3 regions of the Azospirillum sp. HJ39 genome follow, and region 2 is predicted to be linked to each of the others. Evidence: riboswitches for the same ligand, from Rfam matches in the RefSeq annotation. Region 2 holds a riboswitch; each other region holds the start of a gene.
The links. Region 2 has a riboswitch for thiamine pyrophosphate ahead of thiO (glycine oxidase ThiO). Riboswitches for the same ligand answer to the same signal wherever they lie in the genome.

Region 1: linked by a shared signal. The riboswitch ahead of ABMY26_RS20900 (ABC transporter ATP-binding protein) and the one ahead of thiO (glycine oxidase ThiO) in region 2 are both predicted to bind thiamine pyrophosphate.
Region 3: linked by a shared signal. The riboswitch ahead of ABMY26_RS28120 (ABC transporter substrate-binding protein) and the one ahead of thiO (glycine oxidase ThiO) in region 2 are both predicted to bind thiamine pyrophosphate.

What each region holds. Positions count from the first base shown of each region.
Region 1 covers NZ_CP167911.1:1,620,219-1,626,515, reverse strand. Annotated here, with positions in the region: gene ABMY26_RS20920 (inositol monophosphatase) at 1-421, shown strand, start outside; gene ABMY26_RS20915 (universal stress protein) at 473-1,300, opposite strand; gene ABMY26_RS20910 (ABC transporter substrate-binding protein) at 1,442-2,398, opposite strand; gene ABMY26_RS20905 (ABC transporter permease) at 2,440-3,207, opposite strand; gene ABMY26_RS20900 (ABC transporter ATP-binding protein) at 3,204-3,935, opposite strand; TPP riboswitch at 3,980-4,086, opposite strand; gene ABMY26_RS20895 (acetoin utilization protein AcuC) at 4,166-5,338, shown strand; gene ABMY26_RS20890 (hypothetical protein) at 5,516-6,109, shown strand; gene ABMY26_RS20885 (hypothetical protein) at 6,106-6,297, shown strand, end outside.
Region 2 covers NZ_CP167911.1:2,754,223-2,760,519, reverse strand. Annotated here, with positions in the region: gene ABMY26_RS26470 (hypothetical protein) at 17-883, shown strand; gene ABMY26_RS26465 (hypothetical protein) at 870-1,421, shown strand; gene lipB (lipoyl(octanoyl) transferase LipB) at 1,432-2,184, opposite strand; tRNA gene ABMY26_RS26455 (tRNA-Leu) at 2,359-2,443, shown strand; gene ABMY26_RS26450 (STAS domain-containing protein) at 2,561-2,863, opposite strand; TPP riboswitch at 3,084-3,183, shown strand; gene thiO (glycine oxidase ThiO) at 3,175-4,356, shown strand; gene thiS (sulfur carrier protein ThiS) at 4,353-4,562, shown strand; gene ABMY26_RS26435 (thiazole synthase) at 4,638-5,438, shown strand; gene ABMY26_RS26430 (PaaI family thioesterase) at 5,539-5,982, shown strand; gene ABMY26_RS26425 (hypothetical protein) at 6,012-6,297, shown strand, end outside.
Region 3 covers NZ_CP167912.1:97,894-104,190, forward strand. Annotated here, with positions in the region: gene ABMY26_RS28110 (ATP-binding cassette domain-containing protein) at 1-751, opposite strand, end outside; gene ABMY26_RS28115 (branched-chain amino acid ABC transporter permease) at 786-1,658, opposite strand; gene ABMY26_RS28120 (ABC transporter substrate-binding protein) at 1,662-2,801, opposite strand; TPP riboswitch at 2,859-2,972, opposite strand; gene ABMY26_RS28125 (DMT family transporter) at 3,006-3,920, opposite strand; gene ABMY26_RS28130 (ferredoxin) at 4,048-4,380, opposite strand; gene ABMY26_RS28135 (ABC transporter permease) at 4,565-5,734, shown strand; gene ABMY26_RS28140 (ABC transporter permease) at 5,738-6,297, shown strand, end outside.

The sequences.
Region 1 (6,297 bases), 1.1 Mb from region 2:
GGTCGACGGACGGATGGCGACCGCGGTGAAGGGGCAGGGTGCCCAGCTCGACGGACGCCGGGTTCATGTCGCGCCCGCGGTGCCGCTGCCGCAGATGACCGGCGCGCTGTCCACCCGCTTCTGCGGCGAGGAGATGGGGCGCCGGCTTGAGGAGCGCAGCAGTGGGCTGGGCGAGCGTGTCTGCCTGTCGAGCGCCGCGCAGGAGTATCTGCGGCTGCTGGACGGCCGGGCGCACTATTCGCTCTATCACCGGCTGATGCCGTGGGACCATGCGGCCGGGGTGCTGATGCATGCCGAGGCGGGCGGCTATTCGGCGCTGATCGACGGGACGCCGTACCGGCCCGGCCTGCTGAAGGGCAGCATCCTGCTGGCGCCCGACCGGGACAGCTGGCAGGCGCTGCACGGGCAGCTGTTCGGGTGAGCACAGGCCGGAGGGGGCGGTTTCGCCCCCCTGGCCCTCTCGCCGGGTTCGTCAGTGCGACAGCAGCGCCGGCAACGACAGCCCTTCCAGCACGGAGCGGGTGGCGCCGCCCAGAACCAGTTCGCGCAGACGGGAATGGCCGTAGGCGCCCATCACCAGCAGGTCGGCGCCCTGGTCGGCGCAGCAGGACAGGATCATGTCGCCTACCTCGCCGCCGGACGCGATGACCGATTGCGGCCGGGCGGCGATGCCGTGGCGGTGCAGCCACTCGACGAGGGCCGCCGCTTCGCTGGTGCGTTGGCCGGGCGGGTCGACACAGAGGACGATGACGGACTCGGCCGTCTCCAGGAAGGGCATGGCGGCGCGGACGGCGCAGGCCGATTCGCGGCTGTTCTTCCAGGCGATCAGGGCATTGCGGCCGATGGGGGCGGTGGCCGGCAGGCCGGGTGGCAGGACCAGCACCGGGGTGCCGGTCTCCAGCGGCAGGCGGTCGGGGATGTGGTGCAGCGACACCCGCTCCCCCGCGCGCACGGCGGCCGATTGCGCCACCACGACCAGATCGGCGTAGGAGGCCCGTTCCGTCAGAAGTTCGACATGGTCGCCCTCCTCGACCGACCAATCATAGGACAGGCCGTCCAACGCCTGGCGCACTTCCCGCTCGATCCGTTCGGCATTCTCATGGGCGATGGCGGTGGCCTCCGCCATGAAGCCGTAGGAGGCGGCGCGGCCGGTGGCGCCCGCCGGCATCGACACCGGGGTGGCGATGTAGAGCGCCTGGATATGCGCGGAAAAGCGCTTGGCCAGCGCCACGGCGACGGCAAGGCGGCCGGCGTGGGCGTCGTCGTTGGCCATGTGCAGCAGGATGGTCTTGATCTGCATTTCCCGGCGTCTCCCGTCTTTTTCCGGCGGTCTTTTCCGACCGCCTGCCGTCCTTTGCCCCATGGCTGCCATGCGGCAGCGGAGCGGTTGCCTTCTAGGTAACGCTCCGCCGGGCCGGTTGGCAACGCCGCAGGGTGCGGCTTACTTCACCACGACCGCATATTGGTCGACCGGGGCCACCGTCTTGATCAGGCCGCGCGCCTTGAGGAACTCGGCGAAGCGGGTGTAGCGCTCGGCATCCAGGGCGGCCGGGCTGTGGGCGAAGCGCGGCAGCGTGTCTGCCCAGGCGCGGCGGTTCAGCTCGTCGTTCAGCTCCGGCCGATCCTTGACGAAGGCGGCCTGCGCCTCCTCCGGATGGTTGAGGATGTAGAGCGTCGCCCGCTCCACCGCCGCCAGGAAGCGCTTGAAGCGTGGGTCGTCGGTCTTGCCCTTCTGCGCGACCAGGATCAGCTCGTCATAGGGCGGGACGCCCTCCTCCTCGGGGTAGAAGGCGCGGCCGGGATGCTTCTCGATCTCCATCTGGTTCAGTTCGAAGTTCCGGAAGGCGCCGACCACCGCGTCGACCTGCCCCGACAGCAGCGACGGCGACAGCGAGAAGTTGACGTTCACCAGCTCGACGTCCTTCAGGCTCAGCCCGTGCTTCTCCAGCATGGCGCCGAGCAGCGCGTCCTCGAAGCCGGCGATGGAGAAGCCGATCTTGCGGCCCTTCAGGTCCTTCAGCGTTTTCACCGGCCCGTCGCGCAGCACGACGACCGAGTTCAGCGGCGTGGAAACCAGTGTGCCGACGCGGACCAGCGGCAGCCCCTCTGCCACATGCAGGATCAGCTGCGGCTGGTAGGACACGGCGAGGTCGGTCTTGCCGGCGGCGACCAGCTTGGGCGGGTCGTTGGGATCGGCCGGCGCGGTCAGCGTCACGTCGAGCCCGGCATCCTTGAAGAAGCCCTTCTCCTGGGCGACGACCAGCGGGGCATGGTCCGGGTTGACGAACCAGTCGAGCATCACGGACAGCTTGTCCTGGGCCAGCGCCGGCAGCGCGGTCATCAGGCTGGCGGTCATCAGGCTGGCGGCCATCAGGGCAGCGGCGAACAGGTGCTTCATCGGGCGTCTCTTCCCTTCGGGGGGTGGGTCATGGATCGGCGTCATGGATCGGCGTCATCCGCCGGCTGGGTATCGGATTGCCAGGGCAGCGCGCGCCGGGCGAGCGCGTCGACGGCGGCATAGAGCGTCACCGCGAACAGCCCCAGCACCAGCACGGCGGCAAACAGAAGGTCGATCTGCATGCGGGCGTTGGCATGCAGCATCAGGTAGCCGAGGCCGGAGGAGGAGCCGACCCATTCGCCGATCACCGCCCCGATGGGGGCCACGGCGGCGGCCACCCGCACGCCGGACCAGAAGGCGGGCAGGGCGGCCGGCAGGCGGATGGTCCACAGGATGGCGGCGGGCGAGGCGCCCATGGTACGGGCAAGGTCGAGCCAGCCCGGATCGGTGCGGCGCAGCCCGTCGAACAGCGCCGTCGTCACCGGGAAATAGATGACCAGCACCGCCATGGCGATCTTGGACGCCATGCCGTAGCCCAGCCACAGCACCAGCAGCGGCGCCAGCGCGAAGACCGGGATCGCCTGGCTGACCAGCAGCAGCGGCATCAGCCAGCGCCGGGCGGTGCGGAAGCGCGCCAGCAGCAGCGCGCTGACCGTGCCCAGGGCCACGCCGGCGACCAGCCCGACCAGGATCTCCGCCAGCGTGGTCAGCCCATGGCTCAGCAGCAGCGGCGCCTGCCGCCGCATGGCGTCGGCCACCGCCAGCGGGCCGGGCAGCAGGTAGCGCGGCAGGCCGGTGGCCCAGACCAGCGCCTGCCAGCCGGCGGCCAGCACGGCAAGGGTGACCGCGGCGCGCAGCAGCGCCCTCATTCCGCCAGCCTCCGCAGCAGCTCGGCCTGGAGCGCCAGCAGGGCGGGATCGTCGACGCGGCGCGGGACCGCGCCGGCGGGCTCCAGCGCCGGCCCCATGGTGGCGGGACGGCCGGTCATCACATGCAGGCGGTCGCCGAGCCGCAGCGCCTCCAGCGGGTCGTGGGTGACCATCAGCACGGTGCGGCCGGCCAGCGTCTCCGCCGCCGTCTCCTGGAGACGCAGGCGGGTGATGGCGTCGAGCGCCGAGAAGGGCTCGTCCATCAGGACCAGCGGCTTGTCCTCCATCAGCGTGCGGGCGAGCGCCACGCGCTGCCGCTGGCCGCCGGACAGGGCGGCGGGGCGGTCGCGCTCGCGGCCCGCCAGCCCGACGCGCTCCAGCAGGGCGCGGGCGCGCTCCACCCGCGCGGCATCGGGCCGGCGGTGGCGCAGCCGGTCGCCCAGCAGCACATTGTCGAGGACGGTCAGCCAGGGCAGCAGCAGATCCTGCTGCGCCATGTAGGCGATGCGGCCGGCCAGCGGCCGGCGGTCGCCGGTGACGACGGCGGTGGGCGGCTCCGGCTCTGCCAGCCCGGCGAGGATGCGCAGCAGCGTGGTCTTGCCGACACCGCTCGGGCCCAGCAGGCAGGTGGTCTTCCCCGCCGGCAGGTCCAGGGTCAGGTCGGAGAACAGAAGCGTGCCGCCATAGGTCAGCCGCGCCCCTGCAATGGTGACCGACAGGGGGGTCATCGCGGACATGAGCGCGGGGAGGAGGGACAGGTCCGGGGATGCGTCTTATCTGGCATCACTGATCCCTACGCCGGCATGAACCGGATCAGGTTCCAGGGGTCGTCCCGCAACGGGACCTCTCAGCCGCCCATCGGCTCCCCCCAGTGAAGGCGGCGACTATAGGCGCGGACGATCCGTGACCGCAAGCATCGCCGGCACCGCCTCCCATCCTGCGGAAGCACCATCGGCGCTTGACCGGGCGGCAACGCCGCCTAGTTTCCGGGGGACATGACGGAGTTCCTCCCCTGACCACGCCGTTCCGCACCCCGCTGTTCATCGGTGGCGAGATCTACCGCGGCTCGACCTATGGGCCGAAGCACCCGCTGGCGATCCCGCGCGTCTCGACCGCCATCGACCTCAGCCGCGCCATGGGATGGCTGCCGGATCAGGTCTATCTCGACACCCATGTCGCCAGCGAACGCGAACTGGCGCGCTTCCATACCCTCGACTACATCGCGGCGCTGAAGCGGGCGGAGGCGGAGCAGCGGGTGGACGAGGCGACGGCGGCCCGCCACAATCTCGGCAAGCTGGAGAACCCGGTCTTCGCCGAGATGTACCGGCGGCCGGCCCACAGCAGCGGCTCGGCCCTCCAGGCGGCGCGGCTGCTGGGGGATCGGCCAGCCGGTCTGGTCTATGCCCCGGCCGCCGGCACCCATCATGCGCGCCGCGACCGGGCCAGCGGATTCTGCTACTTCAACGCGCCGGTGCTCGGCATCCTGGAACTGCTCGACCATGGGCTGGAGCGGGTGCTGTATGTCGATCTCGACGCCCACCATGGCGATGGGGTGGAGGAGGCGTTCGCCGACGACGACCGGGTGCTGACCGTCTCGGTCCACGAGGATGGGCGTTGGCCCTACACCGGCAGGGCCGAGGACCGGGCCGGCGGGATGGCCCGCAACCTGCCGGTGCCGCCCGGCTTCAACGACAGCGAGATGGAGCATGTGATGGAGGCGGCGGTGCTGCCGCTGGCCCGTGCCTTCCGTCCGCAGGCGATGGTGATCCAGACCGGGGCCGATGCGCTGGCCGAGGATCCGCTGAGCCGGCTGGAGCTATCCAACCGCGCGCTGTGGAATGCGGTGGCGGCTCTGCTGCCGCTGGCGCCGCGGGTGCTGGCGGTCGGCGGCGGCGGCTACAATCCTTGGTCGGTCGGGCGCTGCTGGGCCGGGATCTGGGCGGTGATGAACGGCATCGACCCGGCGCAGCCGCCCACGCCGGAGGCGGAGGCGGTGCTGCGGTCATTGACCTGGAGCCGCGCCGCCGGCCGCAATCCGCCCGCCCATTGGTTCACCACCATCGCCGACGTTCCGCGGCCGGGGCCGGTGCGCGACGCGGTCAAACGGGTGGCGGAGATGGCGCTGTCCTGAGACCTTGCGGCCACCCGCGCCGTGGCCTGGTCGGGCAGGATGAAATCGGACCGAACCGTGACGATTCGTTGACGGATGCGGATTGTTTGTTGATTCTCGTTCGTCTGTGGCTGCGCCGTTTCCACCGCGTCCGGCGGACGGGACGGCACAGGTTTCAGGGGGAGAACGGGCGGGCGGATGTCGAACACGACGCTGTTCCTGATCGCCATCGTCGTCATCATGCTGGCCGCCGTCCCGGTCGCCATGATGCTGAAGGATTTCCTGCCGAACATCCTGGAAAAGAGCAGTGGCCTGGAGCAGATCGAGAACCGGATCTATGTGCTGCATGCCGAGGCGCAGGACCTGCAGAACCGTGTCAACCAGCTGGTCCAGCGCCGCAACAGCCAGTCGTCAGACCGCCACCGGCTGGAAACCGACATCCGCAAGGCCGAGAAGCTGATCAAGGATCTGGCCGAACAGCCGCCGCTGTTCGTGCACGAGGTCGGCGACCCGCAGGCCGGACTGATGAAGTTCGCCGCCACGGTCACCCAAGAGAAGGCGTCCTCCGCATCGGGAGCGGGCGGGGAACGGGCGGCGGTCAACCCGATCTGGCGCTGCGCCAACGTGGCGGAGGTCTGGGCTTCCAGCTTCGACGAGGCCCGGCAGATGGTCGAGGTCGCGTTTCCCTTCAAGATGGGGTTCCAGAAGAGCTTCATGCGCGGCGACGCGCGCAAGGGCGGGGTGCCATCCGGCCCGGCGACCGCGCGGACGAAGGCCGGTGCCCAAACATGATGATCAACTTCATCATCGTCCTGGCGATCGTCGCCATCGGGGCATGGCTCGGCAACCTGCTGCTGGCGGTGGAGCAGCGGGTGTCGCAGTCCCGCCTGCGCGTCCGCGGCGTGCGGTCCAACCTGGACAAGCTTGATGCCACCATCCACCGCCTGCACCGCGAGGAAGAGGCTCTCCATGCCGAGATC
Region 2 (6,297 bases):
GAACTGGAGCCGGGATGTGAGCGACGTAGCGGGCATGAAGGCCATGCTTGCCGGCGTCTTCGCCAAGGCGGCGGAGGCGAAGGGCAAGGCCGCCCGCAAGCCGGCGCCGTCCACCGCCCGCAACATACCCCCGGTGCCGGGCGGCGACCCTGCCGTCCGTCTCAGCCTGGCGGCGGGGATGGTGGGCGACGCGCTGGCCGGACCGTCCGGCGGCTCCCCTGCCGGCCTTGCCGAGCAATTGGGGCCGGCGATCCAGGCGCTGGCGCGTGACCTGGGGCGTCTGCTGGCGGCCTTCGGGATGGATGCGGACGGCGTGGCCGCGGCGGAAGCCGCGCTTGCCGGGCGTTTCGGCGATGCGGAGCGCCGGGCCGCGGTGACGGCGCTGGATGGTCCTGCCGGTGACTTTGGTCCGGTGACGGCGGACGCAGGTGCCGGGGATGTGGCGGTCGAGGTGCACGGCATCGGTCTCCGCGTGGCGGCTGGCCCTGCATCGCCCTGTTTCGAGGCGGCGGCCCTGGTCCTGGCGCATGTGCCGGCCGAGGGGGGGAGCGGCGGCTTTGCCGCCGCGATCGGCGCGCTGCGCTCGGCCATCCGGCCGGGCCGGGGGCTGACGGTCGAGGCCGACGGCATTCCCGCCGACGGCCTCGGCCCTGTCATGGAGGCGCTGGCCGGGGCGATGACCGGGCCGCCGGGCGGGCTGGAGGGTACGGTGGTCCTGTCGCCGCGCAACGTCCCGGCCGCAGGGGGGCCGCTGGACCTGTCGCTCACCCTGTCCGGGCGGCTGGGCGCCGGGACAGCGGTTCCGTCCGCTCCGCCCGCCGCCCCGGCCAAGGGAAAGCCGGTCGAGCCTTTCGGGGAGCGGGGGGTCGATGTCCGGATTTGATCTGTGGCATCGGCTGGCGGCTGGGAGGCTGGCCGCCCTGATGCCGGCTCTGCTCCTGCCGGCTCTGCTCCTGCCGGTTCCGATGGCGGCCGCCCCGGCGTTGGCCGGTCCGCTGGAGCGGACCGAGCCCGGCCATATGGCGCCGCCCCAGCCGGGTGCCGACCTTCCCTTCGCGTCGCCCATCGTGCAATTCGCGCTGCCGCCGCAATGGATGACGATCCGCTCCAAGGAGGACTGGCGCAAGGCCGGCACGTTCGAGAAGGAATTGAGCAAGGACTGCGCCGCCCTGCGCTTCGGCGAGATCACGCCGATGCGGTTCCGCGCCTATTTCAACGGGCAGGTGATGGGCGTCGCCTTCGGCCACGGCCTGAACCTGCACGATCCCGGCAAGAAGGCCGATCCCAAGAAGATCTACCTGTTCCGCAACGGCGATTCCGCCGGCTGCACGGTGCAGTCTATGGACAACAAGGATCCGCGCGTCAATCCCGCCGCCGGACAGGCCGCGACGCCGGCCGGCGGCGGGTTCAAGAAATACTGACCGGAGCCGTTCAGGCGCCCGTGTCCTCGCCCTCCTCGCCCCGCATCGGGCCGCCGAACACCTCCGGCCATGCCGCGATCAGGGCGGAATCGACGTCCTCCATCGTCACCAGCTGGCCCAGCGCGACGATGGAGGTGACGCCATGCCCGGCGATGCCGCAGGGAACGATGCCGCCGAAATGGCCGAGGTCCGGCTCGACGTTCAGGGCGATGCCGTGGAAGCTGACCCAGCGCCGCACCCGCACGCCGATGGCGGCGATCTTGTCCTCCTGGCCCTTCACGCCGCCATATGGCTGCTTGTCGACCCAGATGCCGACGCGGCCATCGCGCCGCTCCCCCCTGATGGTGAAGGAGGCGAGCGTGCGGATGATCCACTCCTCCAGGTCGTGGACATAGCGGCGGATGTCGGCGCCGCGCGCCTTCAGGTCCAGCATCACATAGGCCACCCGCTGGCCCGGCCCATGGTAGGTGTACTGGCCGCCGCGCCCGGTGCGGTAGACCGGGAAGCGGTCGGCCTCCAGCAGATCCTCGTCCCGGGCGCTGGTGCCGGCGGTGTAGAGCGGCGGATGCTCCAGCAGCCACACCATTTCCGGCGCGGTGCCGGCGCGGATCGCCTCGACGCGGGCCTCCATCTCGGCGATCGCCTCGGGGTAGGGGACAGGCCGGTCGGATATGCGCCACTCGACCGGACGGAGTGCGGCTGGGCGGGCGGCGGAGGTGTCGGACTGGATCGGACTGGCGGTCAGGCTGGTCACGGAGGTCATTCGATAGGGTCTCGGCAGAAGGGGCGGATAGAAGGGTTGGGCGGAAGGGGTGAGGGGCAGTTCGTTTTTTTTCGCGGATGATGATTGTAGCGCTTGATCGCCCCTCGGGAAGCTGATATCTACCCGCTCCACCCGATGAGGCGCGCAAGCGCAGGTCGGGGCTACCAGCCTCGTGCGGTCGTGGCGGAATTGGTAGACGCGCAGCGTTGAGGTCGCTGTGGGGCAACCCGTGGAAGTTCGAGTCTTCTCGACCGCACCACTCCCATGCAGATGGGACCATCCCGGGGATACGGGAACGACGAAAGGCCCGCAGGTCGCAAGACCGAGCGGGCTTTTTCGTATCCGCGTTCCGGAGCTTCCCTTGCCTGAGCCCCCCTTACCTGAGCTCGATATAGCGCTCCAGCGTGGCGCGGCGGAGCGCGCGGACGATGTGGGGGGCTGCACCGCTGGCGACGATGTGGCCGCCGGCCTCGCGGCAGCGGTTGGCCAGGATGAACAGCATGCCGATGGCCGCGGAGTCGATGAAGGAGACGAACCGCAGGTCCAGCGGCACCACCGGCCTCGCCAGGAAGTCCCAGTCGCGCAGCATGTCGTGGAAGCGGTTGCCGTCCTCGTAGGTGCAGCGGCCGGACAGCAGGATGCCGTCGTGGTCGCCGACGGTGGCGAAGGCGTACTCCATCGTCGCTTCCGGTCCCTTTTTTCGATGATGCGGCGTGCCGGCATGGGAGCATGAAGGGTTGCGGCGGTGCAAGCCCATGCTGCGGAAGGGGCTATCCGGTTCGATCCGGGCTGGACAAACGGGAAAAGGCGCCCCTGGGTCCGTCCCGGTGTCGCCGGTCCTGCCGCAGCGGGGCCGCGATTCCGCTTGTAGGGCCAGCTGAATGTTGGCATAAGGCAAAAACATAGGCCTGGGGTGCCGTGCGGTGGTCGCACGGCTGAGAACACACCCATCGAACCTGTCTGGGTAATTCCAGCGAAGGGAGCCGCCGCATGATCGATGCGCCCGAACCACATCCGTTTTCCGTTCCCGAATCGGGAGCCCGCCCGTCCGTCGCCATCATCGGCGCCGGCTGCATCGGCCTCGCCGTTGCCTGGAGGCTGGCGTCGGCCGGCTGCCGCGTCGAGTTGTTCGAACGGGGGGAGGCCGGTCGCGGCGCCACCCATGCCGCCGGCGGCATGCTGGCCGCCTGCGTCGAGACCGAACCGGGCGAGGAGGGGCTGCTGCCGCTGACCCGCGCCTCGCAGGCGCTGTGGCCCGACTTCGCCCGCGACCTGGAGGCGGCGAGCGGCCAGCCGGTCGATCTGCGCAGCGAAGGCACCATGGTCATCGCGCTCAATGCCGACGATGCGGCGAAGGTCCGCTTCCTGCATGGCTTCCAGCGCGATCTGGGATTGCCGGTGGAATGGCTGGGCGGGGCCGAGGTGCGGCGGCGCGAGCCGTACCTGCAACCCGGCGTCGCCGGAGCGCTGTTCTGCGCCGGCGACCATCAGGTCGACAACCGCAAGGTCGCCGCCGCCTTGCGCCGCGCTGCGGAGGCCGCCGGTGCCCGCCTGCACGAACGATGCGGCGAGGTCGCGCTGGCGATGGAGGGCGGTGCCGCCGCCGGGGTGCGCGTCGCCGGAACCCTGCACCGGGCCGACCGCGTGGTGCTCGCGGCCGGCGCCTGGTCGGCCGGGGTGCCCGGCCTGCCCCCCGTTGCAAGGCCGCCGGTCCGGCCGGTGAAGGGGCAGATGGTCTGCCTGCGCATGGACCCGCGGCTGCCGCTGCTGCGCCATGTGGTGTGGACGCCCGGCACCTACCTGATCCCGCGGCTCGACGGCCGGCTGCTGATCGGCGCCACGACGGAGGAGCGCGGATTCGACGACCGCCTCACCGCGGGCGGCCAGTTCGCCCTGCTGGAGGGGGCATGGCGGGCGCTTCCGGGCATCGCCGAGCTGCCGATCGAGGAGGCCTGGGCCGGCTTCCGGCCCGGCAGCCGCGACGATGCGCCGGTCCTGGGGGAAAGCGGCATTCCCGGCCTGATCCACGCCACCGGCCACCACCGCAACGGCATCCTGCTGACCCCGGTGACCGCCGACGGCATCGCCCGGCTGGTGCTGACCGGGGAGACCGACCCGCTGCTGCGCCCGTTCGCCGCCGACCGCTTCGTCCTGGCGGGAGCCGCCGCATGAGCGCCGTCCTCCGCGTCAACGGCCGCGACGAGCCGCTCGCCGCCGCCTCGGTCGCCGACCTGCTGGCCGCCCGCGGCATCGCCGAGGGAACCCGCGGCGTCGCCGTCGCCCTCAACGGCACGGTGGTTCCCCGCCGGCAGTGGGCCGGCACGGCGCTCCGGCACGGCGACAGCCTGGAGATCGTCCGCCCGATCCAGGGCGGCTGAGCCAGGGCGACCGCCCCCCGACATCCCCCTTCCCCCGAAAAAGGGGGGAGCACCTTTGCGAAGGTCCTTACTTCCATGTCCCAAACCACGTCCGCCGATCCCCTTGCCATTGCTGGGCGCAGCTTCGGGTCGCGCCTGTTCCTGGGCACCGCCGGCTATCCGAACCAGCAGGTCATGCTCGACGCGCTGGCGGCCAGCGGCAGCGAGCTGGTCACGCTGGCGATTCGGCGCATCAGCCTGGACGGCTATTCGGAAAGCCTGGTCGACGTGCTGGCCCGCGCCACCGCCGGTCGGCCGGTCGGGCTGCTGCCCAACACCGCCGGCTGCATGACCGCCAAGGAAGCGGTGCTGACCGCGCAGCTGTCGCGCGAGGCGCTGGACACACCCTGGATCAAGCTGGAGGTGATCGGCGACCGCGAATTGCTCTATCCCGACGTGGAGGAATTGCTGCGCGCGACGGAGGAGCTGGTGAATGACGGCTTCGTCGTGCTGCCCTACTGCAACGACGACCCGGTGACCTGCCGCAAGCTGGCCGACCTGGGTGCCGCCGCGGTGATGCCGCTGGGCGCCTTCATCGGGTCGGGGCTGGGCATCCGCAACCCGCACGCCATCGAGACGATCTGCGCCCGCAGCCCGGTTCCGGTGGTGCTGGACGCCGGCATCGGCACCGCGTCGGACGCCGCCCGCGCGATGGAGCTGGGCTGTGCCGCCGTGCTGCTGAACACCGCGGTGTCGAAGGCGCGCGATCCGGTGCGGATGGCGGCGGCGATGCGCGACGCGGTGAGCGCCGGCCGCGGCGCCCATCTTGCCGGCCGCATGCCGATGCGATCCCATGCCGAACCGTCCAGCCCGCAGATGGGCCTGATCGGGGGGTGACGCCACGGGGAGAGAGGTGCGCTGCCCATTCGGCCGCTTGATCCTGCGGAGCGGCTGACGCAGGCTGTGGCGCAGCATCCCCTTGCCGGAGACCCCAGCCTTGCCCGCCACCTTCGAACCCCGTGCCGCCGACTGGAAGGCGCGCTGCCTCGCCTCGTTCGAACAGCAGCCGATCTGCAGGACGCTCGGCATCGAGTTGACGGCCATCGAGCCCGGATTCTGCGAGATGCGGCTGCCCTTCCGCGCCGACCTGACCCAGCAGCACGGCTTCTTCCATGCCGGCATGGTCAGCACGCTGGCCGACAATGCCGGCGGCTATGCCGCGCTGAGCCTGATGCCGGCCGGGGCGGAGGTGCTGGCGGTCGAGTTCAAGATCAACCTGATGTCGCCGGCCAAGGGCGAGGTGATGATCGCCCGCGCCCGCGTGGTGAAGCCGGGCCGCACCCTGGTCATCACCCAGGTCGAGATCGCGATGCTGGATGGCGGGGTGGAGAAGGACTGCGCCCTGATGCAGCAGACCACCTTCTGCGTGATGCCGAAGTGACGTTCCAACCGGTTCGAAAGGGGGTTCCCATGCAGCCCATGCAGCCGTCCCGCATCGCCGCCTGTCTGCTGGCCGTCGGCTTCGCCATGCTCGCCACCCCGGCGCTGGCCAAGGACCCGCCGTCCTGCGCCGCCATCTCCTTCCGCACGCTGCCCGCCGGCGGGCCGGATGGCGAGCAGGACGCCGGCCTCTACAAGTCGCGCTTCGGCAAGATCGAGGTGAAGGCGGACGTCAAGGGCGGCCAGGCCACCACCTATTACATGGTGCTGAACGGCAGGAAGGTGGACGGCCCGGCCACCCCGCCCAAGATGTCCG
Region 3 (6,297 bases), on a different replicon from region 2:
CGGCCATCCGTCCGCGCCCGCCGACGATGGCGATGGTGAGGATCGAGACCATCACCGGGAATTCCAGCACCTCCGGCGAGACGACGCGCTGGGTGTGCACCGCCAGGGCTCCGGCGGCCCCGGCGAACGCTGCGCTGATGCCGAAGGCGGCCAGCCGCAGCCGGCCGACGTCGAGCCCGAGCGTCGCCGCCGCCATCGGGTCGTCGCGCAGGGTTTCCAGCGAGCGGCCGAGCCGGCCGCGCGTCAGCCGCCAGCCGGCCAGCCCGCCCAGCGCCACCAACCCCCAGACCAGTGCCGCCATCGGCAGCCCACGCGGCACCGTCCAGCCGAACAGCACCACGCCCGGCACCCCGGCCAGCCCGTTGGCGCCGCCGGTCAGCTCCGGCAGATTGACCGCCAGCAGATGCAGCACCTGCGCGATCCCCAGCGTCGCCAGCGCGAAATAGTGCGACTCCAACCGCAGCACCGCCAGCCCGACCGGCAGAGCCAGTGCCAGCGGCACCAGCAGCGACAGCGGAAAGGTCGCCTCGAAGCCCAGCCCGTACCGGCTGCCGAGGATGCCCGTGACATAGGCACCGACGCCGAAGAAGGCGCCCTGCGCCAGCGACAGCGCCCCGCCCAGCCCGAAGACGATCTGGAAACCGAAGCCGGCCAGCGCATAGACCCCGGCGACGGTGAGGACGCGCAGGCCGTAGGGAGATGCGAAAGCGAACGCATAGATCAGCAGGGCAAGAGCAGCCGCGGACAACACGGCATCCGCCCCTCTCCAGCAAGGGGAGCGTCGATCACCCACGGCGCCGCACCGCTTCGCCGAACAGCCCTTGAGGCCGCAGAACCAGGATCGCCAGCAGCGTCAGGTACAGCACCCCCAGCGCCACCGGGTAGGACAGCACCGACGACACGCCCACCTCGAACAGCGCGATCAGCAGTGCCCCCACCACCGCGCCGGGCACCGATCCCCAGCCGCCGATCGTCACCGCGATGTAGGCCTTGAGGATCAGGTCGCCGCCCGAGGTCGGGGTGACGAAATAGCGGTTGGCGAGCAGCAGCCCGGCCGCACCGGCGCAGGCGGCGCCGATGGCGAAGGTGAGCAGGATCATCGCGGTGACCGGCACGCCGCAGGCGCGCGCCATCTCCGGGTCCTGCGCCGTCGCCCGCAGCCGGCGGCCGAGCTGGGTGCGGGCGAACACCCATTGCTGCGCACCGATCAGCAGCGCCGCCACCGCGATGATGGCGAGCGATTGCACCGGCAGCGCCAGCCCGCCGACATGGAGAGTGTCGTCGACGATCAGCGGTGGGGCGGCGCGCGGCTCCGGCCCGAACAGGATGGCGGCGCCGTTCTGCAGGACGATGCCGACGGCGATGGTGCTGATGAAGACCGACACCGGCGGCCGGCGCCGCAGCGGCAGATAGGCCGCCAGCGCCAGCAGCAGCCCGAGCCCGGCCATCAGGACCAGCACCGCCGGCAGCAGCACGATGCCCGGAAGAGGAATGAGCGGCGCCAGCGCCACCGCCAGCAGCCCGCCGGCCATCACGAGGTCGCCCTGGGCGAAATTCACCGCCGAGGTGGCGTTCAGCACCAGCACGAATCCGAGCGCCACCAGGGCGTAGGCCGCCCCCAGCGCCACGCCGTTGACCAGCAGTTGAAGCGCCGCCATCCGTCACTTCGCCGCAAGCGTCGGGTCGTCGTAACGCTTGACCAGCGCCGGCACACGGCTGGTCCCGTCATAACAGACGATGACGGCGGAATGGGCCATGTTGCCCTTGCCGTCCGACCGGTAGGTCATGGCGAGGCCCTTGAAGCTTCCGGCCGCCAGCGCCTTGCGGATGGCGTCCGGGCTGCGGGCGCCGGCCTTCACCGCCTCCAGCACCATGGTCATGCCATCATACTGGCCGAGCGCGAAGGCGTCCGGCTCCTTGCCGAAGGCGGCGCGGTAGGCGTCGGTGAAGGCCTCGACCTCCGGCGAGCCGCCGGAAACCGGCGAGGCCGCCGTCTCGGCGCAGACGCCCTTCAACTCCGCCGGCTCCAGCAGGGCCGCGGTGCTCGGCTGGTGCATGGCGGAGCCGGCGACGATCGGCACCGTCACGCCGCTGGACGCGGCCTGCTTCAGCAGCAGCGCGGTCGGGCCGGAATGCAGGTGCAGCACCAGCACGTCGGGCTTGGCGGCCAGCGCCTTGGTCAGAACCGGCAGCAGATCCTTGGCGGCGGGGTCCACCCCCTCCTCGAACACCGGCGCGACGCCCAGCGCCTTGAAGGCGGCGTCGAGATGCGTCTTGCCGCTCTGGCCGTAGGCGGTGGTCTGGTAGATGACGGCGGGCCGCCGCTTGCCCAGCTCCTCCACCACATAGCGGGCATGGGCGGATTTGGTCACCGCGTCGCCGGGGAAGAAGCGGAAGACCCAGGGGTTGCCCTGCTCGGTGATCGACGCGGTGCCGGAGACGGTGACAAGGGGCAGCTTCAGCTCCTGCGCCAGCGGCAGCATCGCCAGCATCTGGGTGCCGAGCATGCTGGCGGCGACCGCGCCCACCGTGCCGCCGCCGGCAGCGCGCTCCAGCGCAGTCACCGCCGCTTCCGGCGAGGTGCCGGTGTCGACCACTTCGGATGCGATGGCGATGCCGGCCGGGGTCTGCTTCAGCGCCAGCACCGCGCCGTTGCGCTGGCTGGTGCCCTCCAGCGACAGGAAGCCGGTCAGCGGCACCAGCACCGGAAAGGACAGGGCATCGTCGGCCCGGGCGCCGGTGTATGGCAGCGCCGACGTGGCCGCCAGCAGGCCGATCAGAAGGGAAAGCGTGCGCCGCATGACCTGTAACTCCCTACGCGCGCCGGCAGCGTGGCGACGCGGAGGAACGGAGCCGCCTTGCGGATCCGGTCGGCTCCCTTCGCCGGCATGACCCGGATCAGGTTCGATGGGTGTGTCTCAGCCCATGCGTCCGCACAGCATGCGTCGGCACAGGCACCCCAGCCGTGAACGAACGGCGAGAGTGTCGCCGCCAAGCGCCTATTGTCAAGAACCCAGCCGGCGGCGTGCCATCATCGTTTCACGATGCAGGATATAGAGACCGCTGCCGATGATGACCATGGCACCGGCCAGCACCGGCACCGTCGGCAGGTCGCCGAACACCAGCCAGCCGAACAGGCTGGCCCACACCATGCCGGTATATTCGAACGGCGCCACCACCGCCGGCGGCGCCCGGCGGAAGGCCTGGGTCAGCAGCACCTGCGCCCCGGCGCCGAGCATCCCCACCAGCGACATCAGCCCCAATCCGAGGGCGGTCGGCGCCGTCCAGACCGGGACCGCGAGCGCGCCGCTCACCACCGTCGTCGTCAACAGGAGATAAAGCACGATCGATGCGCTGGTCTCGGTCCGCGACAGGCCACGCACCGCCAGCGCCGCCAGGGCATAGAACAGCGCGGCGGCCAGACCGACCAGCACCGGCACCAGCGGCGCCCCGGCCGACGGCTGCGCCATCACCACCACACCGCCGAATCCCACGACCACGGCGGCCCAGCGGCGCCAGCCCACCGGCTCGCCCAGCAGCGGGGCCGACAGCGCGGTGATGAACAGCGGACCGGCGAAGCTCAGCACATAGACGTCGGCGAGCGGCAGTTCCCTGAAGGCATAGAAGAAACAGCCCATCGAGATCAGGCCGGCGAAGGAGCGCCAGACATGGCCCCAGGGCCGCCGCGTCCGCATCGCCGCGATCCCGCCGCCGCGCACCAGCGTATAGCCACCCACCAGCAGGAAGGCGACCAGCGAGCGCACGAACATCAATTGCGGCACCGGGTAATCGGCCGTCAGGACCTTGATAAGCGTATCCATCGCCGCGAACAGCAGGATGGCGATCAGGAAGCAGCCGACGGCGTAGGGAACCGAATCGGTCTCGGCTGGCAGCAGATCGGCGGTCTCGGCGTCGGTCATGGCAGGGAATCGGGACGGCAATGGCGGAGGTTGCCCACATTATGGGCAATCCTTGCCGCGTCCCAATGCCACAACCGCAGGTCAGACCGGCGCAGCGCTTCCGCCGCCCGGCCGGCCGCTCAGCCGATCACCGGGTCAGCACCATCACCAGCCGTTCCACCGGCGCGTCGTTGACCAGATGCGAGTCCACGATCTCGTCGATGTCTTCGGGCGTCTCAGGGCGATACCAGATGCCCTCCGGATAGACCACCATCAGCGGCCCGGCGGAACAGAAGCCGAGGCATCCGGTCATCGCCATGCCGATGTCGGCCAGCCCCTTGCCCTGGATTTTCTGGTCCAGCCGCTGCCACAGCGGATGCGCGCCCTTGGCGGCGCAGCTGCCGCGGGGATGGCCGGGCGGGCGCTGCTGGGCGCAGCAGAAGACGTGGTGGCGGAAGGTCTGCGGAATGTCGAGCGGCATCGGGCGTGCTCCATAGCCATACAGTTTGTATGGATAAGGATCATGCCAGATTGCTGCGCCGCGGCAAGATTTTTGTAACGCTTCTAAGTTCGGGATCCGCCTCGATCCGCCTTCCGACGAAATGCTTGGTCAGCGCAGGGGTTGCCGGTTAAGACTCCAGGCATGGGTTGATCAGGAGACGCCGGTGGTTCTGAGCGGGTCGGTCAAGGGACAGCCGGGCGCCGTGCCGGGCTGGGTCGGGTATGCGCTGTTGCCGGTCCTCAACCTCGTCGCGGCCTTCGTGCTGTCGGGGCTGGTGATCCTGGTCATCGGCGAGAATCCGGTCGACGTGCTGTCGCTGATGCTGACGGAGGCGGTGGGCTACCCGGAGGCCATCGGCTACACCCTCTATTACGCCACCGACTACATCTTCACCGGGCTGGCGGTCGCCATCGCCTTCCATTGCGGGCTTTTCAACATCGGCGGCGAGGGACAGGCCTATCTGGGCGGGCTCGGCGCCGGGCTGGTGGCGCTGGCGCTGACCGGCTGGCCCTGGCCGGTGGTGGCCTTGCTGGCGGTGCTGGCCTCGGCGCTGTTCGGGGCCGCCTGGGCCTTCGTTCCGGCCTGGCTGCAGGCCAAGCGCGGCAGCCATATCGTCATCACGACAATCATGTTCAATTTCATCGCCGCCTCGCTGATGACCTGGCTGCTGGTGGACGTGCTGATCCGCCCCGGCAGCCAGTCGCCGGAAACCCGAGAGTTCGATCCCGGCGTCTGGCTGCCGTCGATGGACCGGGCGCTCGGCTGGTTCGGCGTCGCCATCCCGGCTTCGCCCCTGAACCTGTCCTTCCTGTGGGCGCTGGCCTGCTGCGCCCTGTTCCATCTCTTCCTGCGCCGGACCCGCTGGGGCTACGAGTTGCGGACCGTGGGGAGGAACGAGCGCGCGGCGGTCTATGCCGGCATCTCACCCGCCCGGAACATCATCGTCGCCATGCTGATCTCCGGCGCCCTGGCCGGCTTCGTCGGCGTCAACGAGATCCTGGGCGTCCAGCACCGCGTCATCCTGAACTTCACCGGCGGGGTCGGCTTCGTCGGCATCGCGGTGGCGCTGATGGGGCGCAACCATCCTGTCGGAATCATCCTGGCGGCCCTGCTGTTCGGCATCCTGGCACAGGGCGGCGGCCAGCTGTCCTTCGACTATCCGACGATCAACCGCGAACTGGTGATGGTCATCCAGGGTCTGGTCATCCTGTTCGCCGGCGCCATGGAAAACCTGTTCAAGCCGCAAATCGAGGCGCTGTTCCGCCGCCGCGGGGCGGCAACGATTCCAGCCGGCCCGACCGAAGCCGGCCCCGGCGGAACGGGGAGGAGCTGAGCGATGGAGGAGGCGCTTCTGCTGGCGTTGCAGCTGCTCGGCGCCACGATCCGCGTGGCGACGCCGCTGGTCCTGGCCGCCTTCGCAGGCCTCTATTGCGAGCGGGCGGGCGTGGTCGACATCGGGCTGGAAGGCAAGATGCTGGCCGGCGCCTTCTTCGCCGCCGCCGTCGCCTCGGCCACCGTCAACCCGTGGCTCGGGCTGCTGGCCGGCACCGCCGCCGGGGTGGCGCTGGCGCTGGTCCACGGCTTCGCCTGCGTCACCCACAACGGCAACCAGGTGGTGTCGGGCATGGCGATCAACATCCTGGTCGCCGGGCTGGCACCGACGCTGGCCTATGCGTGGTTCCAGCAGGGCGGACAGACCCCGCTGCTGCCGTCCGCCGCCCGCCTCCCGACGGTGGATTTGCCGGGAATGGACGCGCTGGCCGGCGTGCCGGTGCTGGGGCCCGCCCTGCAAATGGTCTGGCGGGAGCTGATCGACGGCAACAACATCCTGATCTGGGTGACGCTGGCGCTGGTGGTGACGACGCAATGGGTGCTCTACCGCTCCCGCTTCGGGCT